Regions from separate parts of the Listeria sp. LM90SB2 genome, predicted to be linked through region 3. Evidence: riboswitches for the same ligand, from Rfam matches in the RefSeq annotation. Region 3 holds a riboswitch; each other region holds the start of a gene.
What was found. A riboswitch is a leader RNA that binds a small molecule or an ion and turns the genes downstream of it on or off. The one in region 3 is predicted to bind S-adenosylmethionine.
Positions count from the first base shown of each region.

Region 1: linked by a shared signal. The riboswitch ahead of GL301_RS04350 (5-methyltetrahydropteroyltriglutamate--homocysteine S-methyltransferase) and the one ahead of GL301_RS03155 (O-acetylhomoserine aminocarboxypropyltransferase/cysteine synthase family protein) in region 3 are both predicted to bind S-adenosylmethionine.
Region 2: linked by a shared signal. The riboswitch ahead of GL301_RS00740 (ABC transporter substrate-binding protein) and the one ahead of GL301_RS03155 (O-acetylhomoserine aminocarboxypropyltransferase/cysteine synthase family protein) in region 3 are both predicted to bind S-adenosylmethionine.

Region 1 covers NZ_CP046449.1:898,398-904,221, reverse strand. The annotation lists gene GL301_RS04365 (amino acid ABC transporter ATP-binding protein) at 1-594, opposite strand, end outside; gene GL301_RS04360 (amino acid ABC transporter substrate-binding protein/permease) at 587-2,029, opposite strand; gene uvrC (excinuclease ABC subunit UvrC) at 2,199-3,299, opposite strand; gene GL301_RS04350 (5-methyltetrahydropteroyltriglutamate--homocysteine S-methyltransferase) at 3,404-4,507, opposite strand; SAM riboswitch class I at 4,602-4,699, opposite strand; gene GL301_RS04345 (RidA family protein) at 4,764-5,141, opposite strand; gene GL301_RS04340 (DUF1294 domain-containing protein) at 5,220-5,477, shown strand; gene GL301_RS04335 (putative cellulose-binding protein LCP) at 5,615-5,824, opposite strand, start outside.
Region 2 covers NZ_CP046449.1:141,472-147,295, reverse strand. The annotation lists gene GL301_RS00745 (ABC transporter permease) at 1-650, opposite strand, end outside; gene GL301_RS00740 (ABC transporter substrate-binding protein) at 752-2,326, opposite strand; SAM riboswitch class I at 2,413-2,515, opposite strand; gene GL301_RS00735 (GNAT family N-acetyltransferase) at 2,652-2,930, opposite strand; gene GL301_RS00730 ((4Fe-4S)-binding protein) at 2,942-3,175, opposite strand; gene GL301_RS00725 (IMP dehydrogenase) at 3,342-4,850, shown strand; gene GL301_RS00720 (EAL domain-containing protein) at 4,920-5,669, opposite strand.
Region 3 covers NZ_CP046449.1:659,512-665,335, forward strand. The annotation lists gene metX (homoserine O-acetyltransferase MetX) at 1-307, opposite strand, end outside; gene GL301_RS03155 (O-acetylhomoserine aminocarboxypropyltransferase/cysteine synthase family protein) at 324-1,601, opposite strand; SAM riboswitch class I at 1,710-1,810, opposite strand; gene GL301_RS03160 (HdeD family acid-resistance protein) at 2,048-2,575, shown strand; gene GL301_RS03165 (Crp/Fnr family transcriptional regulator) at 2,664-3,365, opposite strand; gene GL301_RS03170 (biotin transporter BioY) at 3,441-3,989, opposite strand; gene GL301_RS03175 (PadR family transcriptional regulator) at 4,183-4,515, shown strand; gene GL301_RS03180 (DUF1700 domain-containing protein) at 4,508-5,098, shown strand; gene GL301_RS03185 (DUF4097 family beta strand repeat-containing protein) at 5,091-5,824, shown strand, end outside.

The DNA.
Region 1 (5,824 bases), 240 kb from region 3:
CATTTCGTGTGTAACAATCATCATCGTCATGCCGCCTTTAGCTAATTCTTTCATAACGCCTAAAACTTCCCCTACCATTTCTGGATCAAGCGCTGACGTTGGCTCATCGAACAACATAATATCAGGATCCATTGCAAGTGCTCTCGCAATCGCCACCCGTTGTTTTTGTCCACCAGACAGTTGATTAGGAAATTCTTCTGCTTTTTCTCGTAAGCCAACTTGTTCTAATAAACGTAAAGCATTACTTTTCGCGGCTTCTTTATCCATTTTTTTCAATTCAACAGGTGCTAATGTGATATTTTCTAAAACAGACAAATGCGGGAAAAGATTAAAATGTTGGAAAACCATGCCGATATTTTCGCGAACTTTATTGATGTCCACTTTTTTATCCGTAATATTAAAATCATCGACCACTACTTCGCCAGCAGTAATTTCTTCCAAGTTATTCATACAACGAAGAAATGTACTTTTACCAGATCCAGAAGGTCCGATGACACAAACTACTTCGCCTTCTTTTACTTCTATATCAATGCCTTTTAAGACTTCATTTGCGCCAAAACTCTTTTTCAGTCCAGTTACTTTAAGTTTAGTCATTTCGTAATCTCCTTTCTAAACGATCGGATATTTTCGTTAAAATGGTAATAACGATAAGGTACATAATTCCGATGATTAGCCATGTCCAAGTACTTTCGAATGTACGCGCCATAATGATTTTACCCGATTGTGTTAGTTCGACGAGTCCAATGGCCGACATAATTGATGTATCTTTAAGCGTGATAACAAATTGGTTAATAAAGGATGGAATCATCATTCGAATTGCTTGCGGTAGAACAACTTTCATCATAGCTTTTTTATGTGGTAAACCAAGACTTCTTGCTGCTTCCATTTGTCCTTTGTCGACTGATTGAATACCACCGCGAACGATTTCGACCATGTAGGCACCGGCGTTCAAGCTTAGCGCGATAACCCCGGCTAAGAATACAGGCATCCTGAAATCAAGTGCTGCTGGAATACCAAAGTAGAAGAAGAATGCTTGTACAATTAATGGTGTTCCACGGAAGATATCGACATAAACAGTCGCAATCCCGCGCAAGATTTTGCTATTGCTCACTTTCATAAATCCGAATGTAATCCCAATAATGAAGGCGATTATTAGCGAAACTACGGCTAATCTAATCGTCAACCACAAACCGGATAATAGTGCTGGCCAAGAAGATTTAATAATTCCCATAAAGCCTTTTTCAGTTGTATTTTCTTTAATCGCATTTTTACCTAAATAGTTTTTTAAAATTTTTTCATATTCGCCGCTTGCTTTAATATTAACTAATCCAGCATTGAATTTCTCTAAAAGTTCTTGGTTTTTGCCTTTGTTGACAGCAAAACCATAGGAGTTTCCTTTTTCTTTCTCAGTAACAATTTTTAAGCCGTTACCTGTTTGAACACCGTAAGCTAGTACGGGATAATCATCAAAACATGCTACAGAATTTCTTGTTTTAACATCGTCATACATTTGAGCTGAGTCGTCAAACACAACAATATCAAAGTCGTATTTATCTTTGATTTTTTCTGCGAAGGCGTAACCTTCTGTACCTGTTTTAACAGCTACTTTTTTTCCTTTTAAGTCGTCGTAAGTTTTGATTTCGTCGTTATCTTTCAAAATCCCCATAACGACACCAGAATCAAAGTATGGATCGGAGAAATCAAACTTTTGCTTACGTTCGTCTGTAATACTCATCCCAGCGATAACACCGTCTACTTGGTTAGCTTCTAGTGCTTGTACCGCTGCATTGAATCCCATTGCTTTAATTTCATATTTAAAATTTTGATCTTTTGCAATTGCTTTTAGGATGTCCATATCAATTCCGACATGTTCTCCATCTTTCTCAAATTCAAAAGGTGCAAAGGTTGTGTCTGTTCCAATCAAGTAAGTTTCTTCCGCAGCTTTTGCATTTAACCCGTTTCCTGTGAAAATAAATGCGGCAACACAAGCGATTGCCATCATTAGTATGAAGCGTGAAAATTTCTTCATATTGTGTCCTCCCTCTATATGTGTTTAACTTTAATTAAATGTTTTATGTAGCATAAATTTTTTCCGTACTCGTAAGATTTTACCATAAGGGTAGGTTATTGACCATAGTTATTTAAGATAAGATTTTCAACACAACAAAGAGAAGAAGCTAACCCTTATGAATTAGCTTCTACTGATTGGTTATTTGCTTTTCAAAATCATATTCTTTCATTTTTGCGTATGCAATATAAGCACTTTTCGCATTTTCGATAGCCAGGTCTACTTGTTTCTTTTTACCGCCTTTTTGTGGAAATAAACAAGCTTTTCTAAGCTGCTCATTCAGTAAGCTCTTATCTATTTTTTCAGCGATTAACAACTCTTTTGGTCGAATGTTGTTAGGATCTTCATAAAATTGATTGAGAAATTTGGCTAAATCTTCTTGAAGGGATTTTTCAATTTGGAAAACGTGCCATTTACTTCCATTAATTGCGCCATTTCGAACGAAGAAAACGAAGACACTTAAATGGTTATCTTGTTCATAGCAACCAATGATATCCCGATTTTTTAGGCCAGGAAAAATAATATGTTGCTTTTCGATTGTCTCATTAATAGCGTGTATTTTATCTCGAAGTTCTGCCGCCCTTTCGAATTCAAGATTTTCGGTTGCAGTTAACATGTCCCCCAGTAGTTTATCCTTCACATTTTTCACGTCGCCTTCAAGAAAACGACTAATTTTATGGATCTGTTTTTTATAAACTGCCGGATCAATTTCGGCTTGGCATGGACCTAAGCATAATCCAAGATGGTAGTACAAACATGGTCGTCCTGGCTTACCGTCACATCGACAAAGTGGAAACAATTTTTCAATTAGGTCCACCGTTTGTCTTGCGGAAAAACGACCTGGATAAGGACCAAAATAATGCGCGCCGTCTCGCTTTACTTCAAACACAACTTCGATATGCGGATTTTTTTCGTTCGTAATTTTGATATATGGGTAGCTCGTTCCTTCTTTTAGCTGGATATTAAAAGGTGGCTGGTATTTTTGAATTAAGATCATTTCGAGTAGTAAAGCTTCTTTTTCGGAGGTTGTAATAATTAATTCTAAATCTCGAATTTGCCTAACAAGTCTTGCAGTTTTCCCAATTTGTTTGCTATGAAAATAAGACTTTACACGGTTTTTCAAACATTTAGATTTACCAATATAAAGAATTTCATTATTTTCATCTCTATAAATATAACAACCTGGTGATTCAGGTAATAAGGTCAATTTCTTTTGTAATTTATCGTCCAAAGGGCTCCCCCTCCTTCTAGAACATCTATTCTATCCCTAGTCATCCTTTTTGTAAAGACACAAAAAGAACTAGCACAAACTCTTCGGCTAGTTCTCCTCATTTATTATTCGCCCCAGATATCTTTCGCAAGCCGGACAACATATCGCAATTTATCCCACTGCTCTTCTTCCGTCAAAATATTGCCTTCTTCTGTCGAGGCGAAACCGCATTGCGGGCTTAAGCGCAACTGGCTTAGAGGCACAATTCCACTCGCTTCTTCAATCCGTGCTTTAATGGTTGCCTCGTCCTCTAATTCACCTGTTTTGGATGTAATTAAGCCTAGAACGATTTTCAAGTCTGGACGGGTGACATTTTTTAGTGGCGCAAAATCTCCAGAACGTTCATTATCATACTCCAAAAAGAAACCATCGATATTTAGTTTGCCAAATAACGTTTCTGCAACGGGGCCATAGCCGCCCTCTGCAATCCAAGTGGAGCGGAAATTCCCACGACAAATGTGCATCGTAATGACCATATCAGCTGGTTTATATTTGATAGCATCATTGATAAGATTTTTATATGTTTCTTGTAAAGTATCTGGGTCAAAACCTCTCTGGCGAACGACTTCACGCTGTTCATCAGAGCATAAATAACTCCACGACGTATCATCTAATTGCAAGTACCGACAACCGGCATCATAAAATGCTTGAATCGCTTTTTGATACGCAACAGCTAAATCTTTGGCAAACTTCTCCGCATCATCTAAATAAGGCTGATACTCTATATCCCCACGATAATGAAGCATCGCTGGGCTTGGAATAGTTTGTTTCGCGACATGCTTGTCACCCACAGCCTCTTTAAGAAAAATAAAATCTTCTATAAATGGATGTGTCGTAAAGTCAATTGGTCCGGTAATTTTTACCGAATGTGATTTTGTTTGGACTTTGCTGAATTGAATACCTCCAGCCGCATCGTACCCTTCTACCCCGTCCAAATTTTCCAAGAAGTCAAAATGCCACCACGCACGACGAAATTCGCCATCTGTGATTGATTTTAAGCCCACTTCTTTCTGTTTTTCAACGATATATTTAATTTCTGTATTTTCGATTTTGCGCAACTCTGAGACTGTTATTTCACCACTTTGGAATTTCTCTCGTGCGTCCTTAATTCCCTTTGTTCTTAATATACTTCCCACATGATCTGCATAAAATGGTGCTAGTTGATTCATTTTCTTCGCCTCAATTCTCATTATTTTTATGTATAAAAAAACTTTCCCTTAAAAGACAGCTTTTAAGGGAAAGAGTAATTTACCTGATTCGCGTGCCTTATCTGTCAGTGTTACCTGCTGGATTTGGCACCGTGAAACTTCCGGTTGCCAAGGCTTCACGGGGCCAGAACCCTCCACCTTTCTTGATAAGTTGCTATGTAATTGGTTCTTATTATATCGTTTATTTCTTGTGGTTGTCAAATTTATTTCTGAATATTTATGCTTCTGCGATAACTTCGATTTCAATTGCAGCATCAAGCGGTAATTTTGCTACTTGGAAAGCACTTCTCGCGGGAAAATCACTAGAAAAGAATGTCGCATACACTTCATTCACGGCCTTAAATTCATTTAAATCTTTGAAGAAAACAGTTGCTTTAATAATTTTGTCCAGTCCAGAACCAGCTTCTGCTAATACTGCTGCTATATTTTTAAAAGCTTGCTCGGCTTGTTTTGTCGTGCCATCTGCTAATTCGCCGGTTTCCGGGTTAATACCGAGTTGACCTGATGTAAAAATAAGTCCATTCACTTTTACAGCTTGCGAGTATGGTCCAAGTGCTTTTGGGGCTGACGATGTTTGAATAATTTCTTTTGCCATTTTATCCCTGCTTTCTTTTATGGTATGCTTTTATTCTAATCAATAAAGTTTGTTTTAGCAATGAAGGGGGATTTCTAAATGATTTTAACGATATATTTAATCGCGATAACGCTTGTTTCTTTTCTATTATTCGCTGTTGATAAACGGAAAGCAATTAAACACGCTTACCGGATACCTGAATCTGTACTGCTTTTCACCGCTTTTCTTGGTGGGGCGTTTGGTAGCTGGATGTCGATGCAACTATTTCACCATAAAACCCAAAAACCAAAGTTCCGGATTTTAGTGCCGCTTGCGATGGTTTGGACTGTTGGAATGGTGATTTGGTGGTTGTACTGAATTAACAAATCAGTAGCATTACCTCAAAAAAACATCAATTAACTTCTATATTTCTCGATAAAAAAATACCGACCAGAAAAATCTGGTCGGTATTTAGTTTACCTTCTTATTGTCTTTCCTTTATCTGTTGGTTCCTCTTACTGATAGTTTTTCTTTCTTCCTCTCATTACCACCCATAGAAGCATGCTCATACTTAGCAAGCAAATGCCTGTCCAGATTACCCAATTATTTGTTTGGTCTCCTGTTTTTGGTAATGGTTTTGCTGCTTCATATGTTGCAGTATGTTGCTTGTTATCAACTACTTTCAATGGTGTTTTTTCTGTTGATGGTTTTTTAGGATCTGTTGG
Region 2 (5,824 bases), 520 kb from region 3:
CCAAACAAAACATATTCTTCTTTTAATTGGTTGATGGTATTCGAGCGTACGTAACGATAATATGCCGCACACCCTTGGAAAGTCAGCGTTATAACTGGTAAAATCGCATGCTCCGCCATATCCCAAAAAGAGTCGACCCCAATCGTTCGCATCCCTAGACTTGGAAGCCAACCTAGCTGAATCGAAAATACATCTATTAAAATCATCCCAAACCAAAAAATCGGAATCGAAATCCCAATATATGAAATCCCGTTTAATACTTTATCAATCCACGTATTTTCGTAATTCGCCGCAACTAAACCAAGTGGAATCGATAATAATAGCGTCAGAACAAGCGAAGTTCCCACCAAACCAAGTGTCGCCGGAATTCTCTCTAAAATTTGTTGCAAAACTGGCTGGCTATTCACAATCGAATAACCAAGATTTCCTTGCAACAAGTTTCCAAGCCAAATAAAGTACTGCACATAAATTGGTTGATCAAGTCCTAAACTTTGTCTAATTCGTTCCACATCGTCAGGATTCATATCAGGCGTAACAAAAGAATTCACGGGATCCCCGGGCGCTAATTTTATAAGTGCAAACGAAATAATCGAGATAATAAATAGCATCGGAATAATTTGCAATACGCGTTTTATGATTGTTTTTAGCATAATTTATCTCCTATCTAAAACACTAAAAATGACAAGTAAAAACCTGAACCTGCCAAAAACAAGCATGGCAGGCCAGATTTTTTACGAATGATTTTTAATTATTATTCCGTTAAATATAGTTTAGAAAGATCACGGAACATGGTTACTGGTTGTGGTGTGGCAGCTTTTTGACCACCGTAACGGCTATCAAGAGCTAGCACTGCATTATCATAAGAAATTGGATAAATTACAGCGTCATCAGCAATGGTGTTTTGGATTTTTTCATAGATTTCTTGACGTTCTTTATCGTCTGCAGTTACAGCACCTTTTTCCCAAAGTGCATCTAGATCTTTGTTGTGGTAGTTCGAATAGTTATATGGCGCATCGCTTAGGTATAGGGATTTATACGCATCAGGATCGTTCCCCATGATATAACCATTTAGTGCGATAGAGTAGTCTGCGTTTTTGCGGTCAAGTGTGATGTTGCTTAGTGCATTTGGATCTGTTGGTTTCAAGTCAAGTGTCACGCCGATTTCTTTGTATTGTTGTTGCAAGTAAAGCGCGATACTTTCTTGTGATTTACTGTTGTTTAAATAGTAAACAGTTAGTTTTTGACTTGTATCAAAACCACTTTCTTTTACTAATTTTTTCGCTTTGGCAATGTCTTGGTCGTATGTTTCTACTTTATCCGTGAAATATTTTGTGTTTTCTGTTAGGAACGAGGAAGCTGGTTTTGCGTATTCATCTGAACCGTATGCAGCATCAATGATTTCTTCACGATCAAGCGCATAAGAAAGGGCTTGGCGAAGTTCTTTTGATTTAAGTGCTGGTTGGTTTTCGTTGAATGTTGCATAGCTTAAGCGATTTTCCGGGTAAGTGATAATGTTTACCGCGCTCGCTTTTTCTACTTTGTTTCTATCAGAAGGTTGAATGGATTTTAGGTTGATTTCGCCATTTTGCAGTGCTAAATTAGCAGCGTTTTGGTCTTTTGTGATTCGGAAAGTAACTTTATCCAATTTTGGTTTGCCGTCAAAATAGTCGTTGAATCGTTCTAGGGAAACATATTCGCCTGTTTTGTATTCAACAAATTTGTACGGACCTGAGCCGATTGGATTTTTGTTTTTATCACTTTTCTCGATGTTTTCTACCCCTTCAAAAATGTGTTTTGGAATTGGGAAGAAAGTTTTAATTGTATTTTCAAAGGCTGGAGCAACAGTTGGTAAAGTGAATTTCACCGTTGTGTCGTCTACTGCTTCTACTTTTACAGGTTTATCGTCAAAAACAAAGTTGCCGCGGTTCGGGCTGTTTTGTTTTGTATCTAAAATAGAATTTACAGTAAATACTACATCGTCTGCAGTTAAAGGTTTGCCGTCGTGCCAAGTTAAACCATCTTTTAGTTTCACAGTGTAAGTTAAGTTGTCATCTGAAATATCTAAGCTTTTTGCAAGTGCCGGTTTCCCGTCAACTTCCCAAAATAGCGGTGCGTAAACAGCTTGTTGAATCGTTAATGTTACACGGTCAGAAGCGTAGTTCGGATTGATAACTTCTGGATCCCCAGTAACGCCGATAATTAGAGAGCCGCCGTCTTTCGCTTTGCCTGAACCATTTGCTTTGTCTGAACTAGCGCCAGAGCCTCCGCAAGCCGTTAACACCAAGGCAAAAACCGAGATAACCGCTACTAATAAAAATTTCTTCATCTAACAAAAACTCCCCTCTTTAAGCGCTAAAAAATAACGCTTCCTCTGTTTTTTGGTCAGAATCGAAGCGCCTCATTAAAAGCTACTACTTATCTGCCAGAATATTACTTCTGATCGGAATTAGCATAGAACTTGCGCTCCGCTGCTGGGCTTCACTGGGCCGATTCCCTCCACCGCTCTTGATAAGAAAACGTAATACTATTATTCCTATAAGTTTACTGTGAATTAAAGATACACTGAAACAAAGCAGATGTCAAGAAGAGAAAACCGGAATTCTAAAATTTTTTATAAAAATAGACTAGGCATAAAACCTAGTCTACACTTCTTATTTTGCAGCTTGTACTTCTTGATATTCCGGCTTCTTAGCAAATTCTGCTTTCGCAAACGGACAAAGCGGAACAATTTTCTTTCCTTCTGTTTTCGCTTTTTCGACCGCACGTTTCACAAGTTCTTGCGCTATTCCCTGACCTCGAGCCGCATCATCAACGCCTGTATGGTCAATAATAAACATATCTTCCCCAGTTGGCACAAAAGTCACTTCACCAACCTCGACTCCTTCATCATTTACCGCATAAATTCTATTTTCACCGTTTTTATATTCCATCTGATATCCTCCTATTTTTCGATATATTGAAGCGCTCCACTCGGGCAAGTATGAATCACCCGTTTCGCTTCTTCTTTCGATACATTATCCGGCATAATCCATGGTTTTCTATCCAAATTAAAAAGTTCTGCGTTACCTTTTACACAATTACCCGAATGCTCGCAAATATTTGTATTAAAATAAATATCTACCTCCGCCCCGCGATACTTCCGGTAGCCACGTTCTAGCAATGTTTCTTCGTCCATCTGATTACCTCCTTCGCCAAAGTTTCTCTACCTTTCATCTATTCCACTCTTCCCCCAAAAGAAAACGTCCGAAAAAGCTCCCCCAATCATTGACTTTCCATCCAGTTATTGAAATAATAAAGATATTTTATAAATTCATTTAAAAATAGAAGAAGGAGTGGAAATAATGGCATTTTATTTTGAAGAACCGTCCCGCACATTTAGTGAATTTTTACTTGTCCCAGGCTACTCATCCGCTGAATGTGTTCCAACAAATGTTAGCTTAAAAACACCAATCGTAAAATTTAAAAAAGGGGAAGAATCTGCTATCACAATGAACATTCCGCTTGTTTCCGCAATTATGCAAGCTGTTTCTGATGATAATATGGGGATTGCGCTTGCGACAGAAGGTGGCGTATCATTCATCTTCGGCTCCCAGTCCATCGAAAGTGAAGCTGCAATGGTTTCTCGCGTGAAAAATCATAAAGCTGGTTTCGTTATTAGTGATTCCAACATCAGCCCTGACAAAACACTTCAAGACATCCTTAATTTAAAAGAAAAAACGGGTCATTCTACAGTAGCAGTTACAGAAGACGGCACAGCGCACGGTAAATTACTTGGAATCGTGACAAGTCGCGACTACCGCGTAACGCGCATGAGCCCTGATGAAAAAGTAGCAGATTTCATGACTCCTTTCGAAAAATTAGTTACTGCTAACAAATCGACCACTTTAAAAGAAGCTAACAACATTATTTGGGACAACAAATTAAATGCCCTACCACTTGTAGACGATAACGAGCACCTAGTCCATATGGTATTCCGCAAAGACTATGACTCTAATAAAGAAAATAAATTAGAACTACTTGATTCCTCCAAACGTTACGTTGTTGGAGCTGGTATTAACACGCGCGACTACGAAGAACGTGTTCCCGCTCTAGTTGAAGCTGGCGCAGATATTCTGTGTATCGATTCCTCTGAGGGTTACTCCGAATGGCAAAAACGCACACTTGACTACGTTCGCGGTAAATACGGCGATACGGTCAAAGTTGGCGCAGGGAATGTTGTTGACCGCGATGGTTTCCGTTATCTTGCAGAAGCTGGCGCAGATTTCGTTAAAGTTGGCGTTGGTGGTGGTTCCATTTGTATCACGCGTGAACAAAAAGGTATCGGACGCGGGCAAGCAACTGCACTAATTGATGTGGCTAAAGCACGCGATGAATATTTTGAAGAAACAGGTGTATATATTCCAATTTGTTCTGATGGTGGAATTGTTTATGACTACCACATGACGCTAGCTCTAGCAATGGGCGCTGACTTTATCATGCTTGGTCGTTATTTCTCTCGTTTTGACGAAAGTCCTACTAATAAAGTGAATTTAAACGGCACGTATATGAAAGAATATTGGGGTGAAGGAGCTAACCGCGCGCGCAACTGGCAACGTTATGACCTTGGCGGCGACAAGAAATTATCTTTTGAAGAAGGCGTAGATTCTTATGTTCCTTACGCTGGATCTTTGAAAGACAATGTTGCCATCAGCCTTAGCAAAGTACGCTCTACTATGTGTAACTGCGGCGCGCTCAATATCCCTGAATTACAACAAAAAGCAAAAATCACCCTTGTTTCGTCCACTTCTATCGTAGAAGGCGGCGCGCATGACGTGGTTGTAAAAGATGCTTCAAATAATTTAATCAAATAAAATAAAATTGGTTGGTGTGAATTTGGTAAATTACCATTCTCACACCAACCAATTTTTTATTTATACATCTTACACAAAGGAATATTTTTCTTTAATATCTTCCATCGGTAGTGGTCGACTAAAATAATAGCCCTGGAAATAGTCTACTTTCATTTCCCGTAATTTTTCGACTTGCTCCATGTCTTCTACGCCTTCTGTAACTACTTTCCCGCCTAAATCATGACACAAATTGACAATCGCTCGAATAATAATTTGTTGTTTTCGATCTGTTTTTAAAAGCGCGATAAAGGACATATCTGTTTTCACAATATCAATCGGTAAGCTGCGTAAATACGCAAGCGAACTATAACCTTTCCCAAAATCATCCATACTTACTTTGACACCAAGGTCTTTTATTTTTCGTAAGTTTTTATCCGCTATAGCTAGTTCCGTTATTTCGCCTCGTTCGATAATCTCTATTTCTAAGCATTCCGGATACTTTAAATGTTCTTTCACATAATCATGTAAAAAAGTCATATACGTACTGCTCGCTACATAATGTGCCGGAATATTAATCGAAATTGAAAAACGTCCTCCTAGCTGATTAATCTGTTTTATCGCTGTTTCAGCAACAAAATCTTGCATTTCCCGCGTTGCATTTAAAAGGACAATATCATCAAAGAAATCAATTGGAGCCAAAATGGTTGTTGCCGTTTTTAATCGAATCAAACCTTCAAAGCCAATAATTTTATTCGTTTTCGCGTCTACTTTTGGTTGATAATATAGCAAATAACTATTTCTCCTAATTGCATCCCATATTTCCGTACTTGAGATATCCATCTTATCCCTCCTTTTTCTCTAGTTTACCCTTTTTTCCATCGAAATGAAAATATAGCCAAATATTATCACTACATTTACACAAAATCCATATTTCCTATTGCTAGGGTGATTCCTCTTTGCTACAATTATAGCTAGGCACCTATGAGTTAGCGCTT
Region 3 (5,824 bases):
TAATCGAAGAAGGTCCAGTCGTGCCACTACAACCACCAAATACATTGGTGCAAACCAGAAAATATTTGTCTGTATCAATCGTTTTCCCCGGACCAATATAATCATCCCACCAACCAGGAGCGTCACTCTCAAAATGTTTCGCCGCATGTGCCGTCCCAGTAAGGGCGTGTTCTAATAAAATGCAATTATCGCGTGAGGCGGAAAGTGTCCCGTATGTTTCATAGCCGACTAAAACAGGGCTTAATGTTTCTCCATTTTCAAGCAGAAGAGGACTTTTTTGAAATAGTTCTTTTTGTTGTAAGGTCACTTCTCTTCACTTCCTCCTAAATTTGCTCTAATGCTTTCGTTAAATCTTGGATAATATCATCGGCATTTTCGATTCCGATAGATAGGCGAATGGACTCTGGTTTCACGCCAGCTGTTAATTGTTGTTCTTCGCTTAGTTGTTGATGGGTTGTGGAAGCTGGGTGGATGATAAGCGATTTTGCATCACCAACATTCGCTAAATGCGAGAATAATTCCACGGATTCAATCACTTTTTTACCAGCCTCGTAGCCACCTTTAACCCCAAATGTGAAAATGGAGCCAGGTCCTTTTGGTAAATATTTTTGGGCTAATTCGTGGTATTTGTTGTCGCTCAAACCTGGATAATTTACCCAAGCTACTTTTGGATGGTCATTTAAGAAATTGGCAACTTGTTTCGCATTTTTCACGTGTTGCTCAAGGCGTAAGGATAGTGTTTCTAGGCCTAAAATGAGTAAGAAGGCGTTGAACGGAGAAAGTGCTGCGCCAGTATCACGAAGGAGTGAGACGCGTAGTTTGGTAATATAAGCCGCCGCGCCAACGTCATTTGTATAAGACAAGCCGTTGTAGCTATCATCTGGTACCACTAGCTTTGGAAATTTGCCATTTGCCCAGTTAAATTTACCTGAGTCAATAACCGCACCACCAATTGCAACCCCGTGACCACCAATGAATTTTGTTGCCGAGTAAACGACGATATCTGCGCCAAAATCAAACGGGCGATTCAAATAAGCGGTCGCGAATGTGTTGTCAACGATGAGCGGGATATCGGATGCGTGCGCAATTTCTGCTACTTTTTCGATATCGACAATATTAATATCAGGATTCCCAATTGTTTCTATAAAAACAGCTTTCGTATTATCTTTAATCGCTTTTTCAAAATTTTCAGGTTCATTAGGGTCAACAAACGTTACGTCAATCCCAAAAGTTTTAAACGTATGGGAAAATAGCGTGTGCGTTCCGCCATAGAGTGTTGCGGCTGCGACGATATGATCTCCGGAACCCGCAATATTTAAAATAGAGTAAGTAATAGCAGCCATCCCAGAAGCAGTTGCAACCGCACCAATACCGCCTTCAAGTAGCGTTAACCGTTCTTCTAAAACAGCTGTAGTCGGATTCATAATTCGTGTATAAATATTTCCAGTTTCTTGTAAACCAAATAAGGCTGCGGCATGTTCCGGGCTATCAAATGTGTATGACGTCGTTTGATAAATTGGTACGGCTCTAGAATGCGTATCTCCGTCCGGTGTGTGTCCGCCGTGTACTTGAATTGTTTCGAATTTATACTCATTACTCATAAAATCCACTCCTCTTTAATATGTATTTATCAGTAATTTCCATCAAAAAACCTCCCTAGCAGTATATAAGCCGCCAGAGAGGATAGAGTTTCCTAAACTTGGATTTCCGACTTATCTTTCAGAATATACTGCTGGAATTAGCACCGTGAAAATAAATTCCGGTTGCTAAGGCTTCAAAGGGCCAGTCCCTCCACCTTTCGTGATAAGAAAATACTATTAAATTAAGTTATATATTACGCTGGATGCCATCAATTGTCAACTATGTGCTGAAAAAGTCTAAAATTAGTACTTTTTGTGTTGAATTTGTGACAACGATGTTTTTTTGCCAGAATAATTTTTTTTAAAAGGTTTTAAATCCATTTTTTAGGCTATTATAGTTAAGACTAATTATATTTCATTAAAAATGGGGTTGAATTAGAAAAAACAAAGGGGAGTTGAAATAAAAAATGAAGACTTTTACACGAATTCTTGTTTTATTAGCGGGGATTGCAATGATTATACTAGGGGTTTGGTTCTTATTCCATCCAGGAATTTCATTATTAACCTCGACATTAATGTTTGGTTTCTTATTACTGATTTCTGGTATTTTCCACACAATCTCTTACTTTTCAGACAGAAAATCACAAAATGTTTCTGGCTGGGTACTAGCTGACGGGATTTTATCCATCTTACTAGGTTTCTTGCTATTATTTAATGAATTTGACGGAACTTTAACACTCGTATTACTTTTCGGTATGTGGGTATTATTTGCTGGTATTATGCGTACAATTGGCGCATTCACTGCCAAACAAAACAACGTACAAGGCTGGGGCTGGATTTTAACAATCGGTATTATCGGCATTATTGTTGGTTTTATCGCTCTATTCAATCCAGTTGTTTCCGCAATTGGTATCGTCCTTGTCGTTGCGATTTTCTTCATCGTTCAAGGTATCGGCGCAATCGCAACATTCTTCTTTATTGGTAAAAATAGTTAATAAAAAAGAAGCTATCTTAGTTTGATAGCTTCTTTTTATTATGCATATTTTTACGAAATACAATTAGAAAAAAGTATTCATTTTACACTCATATGTAAGGTTCGTGATTTTCTTTTAGTTTTTGCTTATGAATCTCGAAATTATTAACACGCCAAGGTTTTGGCGAAAGCGCAATAATGCCATCTTCTTCTAGCTTTCGCAGGTTAGTTGCAACGTAAGCTCGAGCTAAATTTAGATAATTTCCCAAGATTTTTTGGGTGAAATAATAGGGAATCAAACAAGAACCATCCGACTCGATTCTTCCAAATCTCTCCCCACAAGCAATTAATCCTGCTAAAACTTTCTCGCTAGAAGGGAGATTAACGTAACCTTCCCGTTCTAACATAGGTGTAACCATACTTTGCATAAGTGCATTCATCTGCCAAAAAACATCTGGTGAACTTAAGAATTTATTAAGAACATATTTACGTTCAAATTGATAAACACTCACTTCACTTATCGTTGTGTAATTTACTGGTGATTTTGCACCACCAAGTAGTGTAAGCGGCCCGATACATTCTTGTTTACCTAAGAAGTTAATAATGCTATCTTCTTTACAAGTATTTTTACTCATAGAAACGACACCATCTTCAATGATGTAGAAATAATCAGTTTCCGCACCTTCAGCTAAAATCTGTTGGTTGCGCCTAAAGCGAATTCTTTTATATGGAAGAACTGCTTCACTAGAATCTTTTAATAAATTGAGTAAATCTACGTTGTAAAAGCTATTTTCCTCATTCAGTAATGACATATACCGAGTCCCCTTTTCTCAGTGTTAATCATTATCATTATATAGGAGAAGACTCAAAATGTGTATTAATGGGACTTAGGATGCTCGAAGTAATTTGGCTTTAATCAAACGATCACGAATGAGAATCCCTAATAACGCCGCAAAAACCGCTTTGATAATGCCTGGAATAATGAAAGGTACCATGCCTGTTAAAAAGGCGGTCGGCCAGTCAAGTCCAGTGCTAACTTTAAGCCATAAAACCCCGAAAATTAACGTAACGATGGCTCCTAAAATATTAGCAACAATTGCATAAGGAACAGTGAATTTTGTTTTTTCGAGCAACCAACCTGTAAGTAGTGCATTAAAAATAAATCCGACAATAAATCCGCCAGTTGGCCCAAAAAGAATCCCAATTCCTGCTGTCATACCTTGGAAAACAGGAATACCCACAGCGCCAAGAACAATGTAAACTAAAACAGATATGGTACCATGACGAGCTCCAAGAATGGTTGCAGCTAACCCAATGGCAAACGTCTGCCCAGTAAGTGGAATTGGACCAAGTGGGATAGCAACTTGTGCAAGTAAAGCAATGATGACTGCGAATAAAGCATCTACGACTAAAAATTTCAATTTCTGATCACGCATAAACATATCTCTCCTTAATGTAAACTTTTTACTAAAATAGGTTAACATTTATTTCCTGAAAAAACAATACTATTTTTTCTAACCAGTACCTTGCAATGAACACTAGTGTATGTTAAACTATAGTGGTAGTGAACAATATATAGTAGTGAATACTTGTTACTAGTGTGCAATATAACAGAATGGAGGAGTTAGCATGGAGGTTAACCCACAGTTCAAAAAAGGTGTGTTAGAACTTTGCTGTTTATTTTTAATTCAAAAGAAAGATTGTTACGGTTATGAATTAGCAAATCAAGTGTCTAAATATATTGAAGTAGCTGAAGGTGCTATTTATCCAGTACTTAGAAGATTAGTAAAAGAAGAATATTGTTCTACCTATTTAGTAGAATCAAATGAAGGTCCATCAAGAAAATATTATCAGTTGACAGTAAAAGGAGAAATTTACTTGAATGAACTTATTTCTGAATGGAATAATTTTACAGACAGTGTGGCAAAGCTATTAACAGAGGGGGATGCAGTAAATGAATAAACAAGATTTTCTCAATGAATTAAACCAACGACTGGAATTGCTTGATCCGAAAGAACGGAGAGAGTTACTATCGGACTATCAGGAGCATTTTAGAAATGGGATTGAAGCAGGGAAAAGCGAGGAGCAAATCGTTTTTGACCTTGGGAGCCCAGAAGAAATTGCTGCGGATATAATCAGCGAACGTGGTATTCGTGAAGAACCGGCAGAAATGGATTATTATTATGTCCCGCGAAAAAATCAAAATGAAAATAGATCTGTGAGTAAACAAATTTTAATAGGTGTCGGATTATTTTTCTTAGATATTTGTCTTATCATTCCAATTATGGTTTCGCTATGGTCCTTGGTTATCTCACTTTGGGCGACGGTTGGTGGGTTCCTTTTATCACCAGTTATACTTGGCGTAGGAATTATTTTTGGTGCTGATTTCGAATTTTATCAAATGTTTGTTTCTATTGGCCTTGTAGGTTTGGGGCTAATGCTTTTATTTGTAGCAAACGCGCTAACTCAGCTTACAAGTAAAGTAACAATGGCGATTATCCAGTGGCATAAATATGCGGTAAAGGGAGGCGGAAAAAATGCGTAAACATCACTTAAGTAAAAAATTATTTTTCGCTGGTTTGGTACTATTTATTATCGGTGCTATCGGTGTAGCATTAACGATGAACAAAGGTAATATGATAGAAAAAGGTGAACCACTTACAAAACAGTGGGACTTATCAGCTGAAAATATTAACTCCATTGCTTTTTCTTCCGAGCGCGACGTAACGTTTGAATGGAAAGAAAGTACAAATGGAAAAAATTACATCGAACTAAAAGGTAATTACTCTGCTAATGATAAAAAAGCCATTCAAAAATTAGATCCAGTTTCGGAAGATGGAACGTCCTTTAATATTACAGTTCCTGAAGAAGAGGATTGGTATAACGGCTTTGGCAAAATATACGCATACGGTCAACAAAAAGTAACCGTTTATTTAACAAAAGATACTAAATTAGCTGATCTAGAAGTGAAATCTCATTCTGGGGATATCAATGTAGCTGATTTTAAAGTAAAGAAATTTGTTAGTTCTACCAACTCAGGTGAGTTAAAAGTAAGTAATTTGGAAGCAAATACTGCTCAAATGGCTACTTCTTCTGGGGATTTGGAATTATCGAATATGAAAGCAAATAGCTCAGTTGAAACTGGTTCTGGACAGACGGACCTTACTAATTTAACAGGTGATTTAGAAGTAAATGGTGGTTCAGGCGATGTGAATGTTACAGGTGTTAAAGCGAAGAAACTTAAAATTGCCATCGATTCAGGAGACATTGA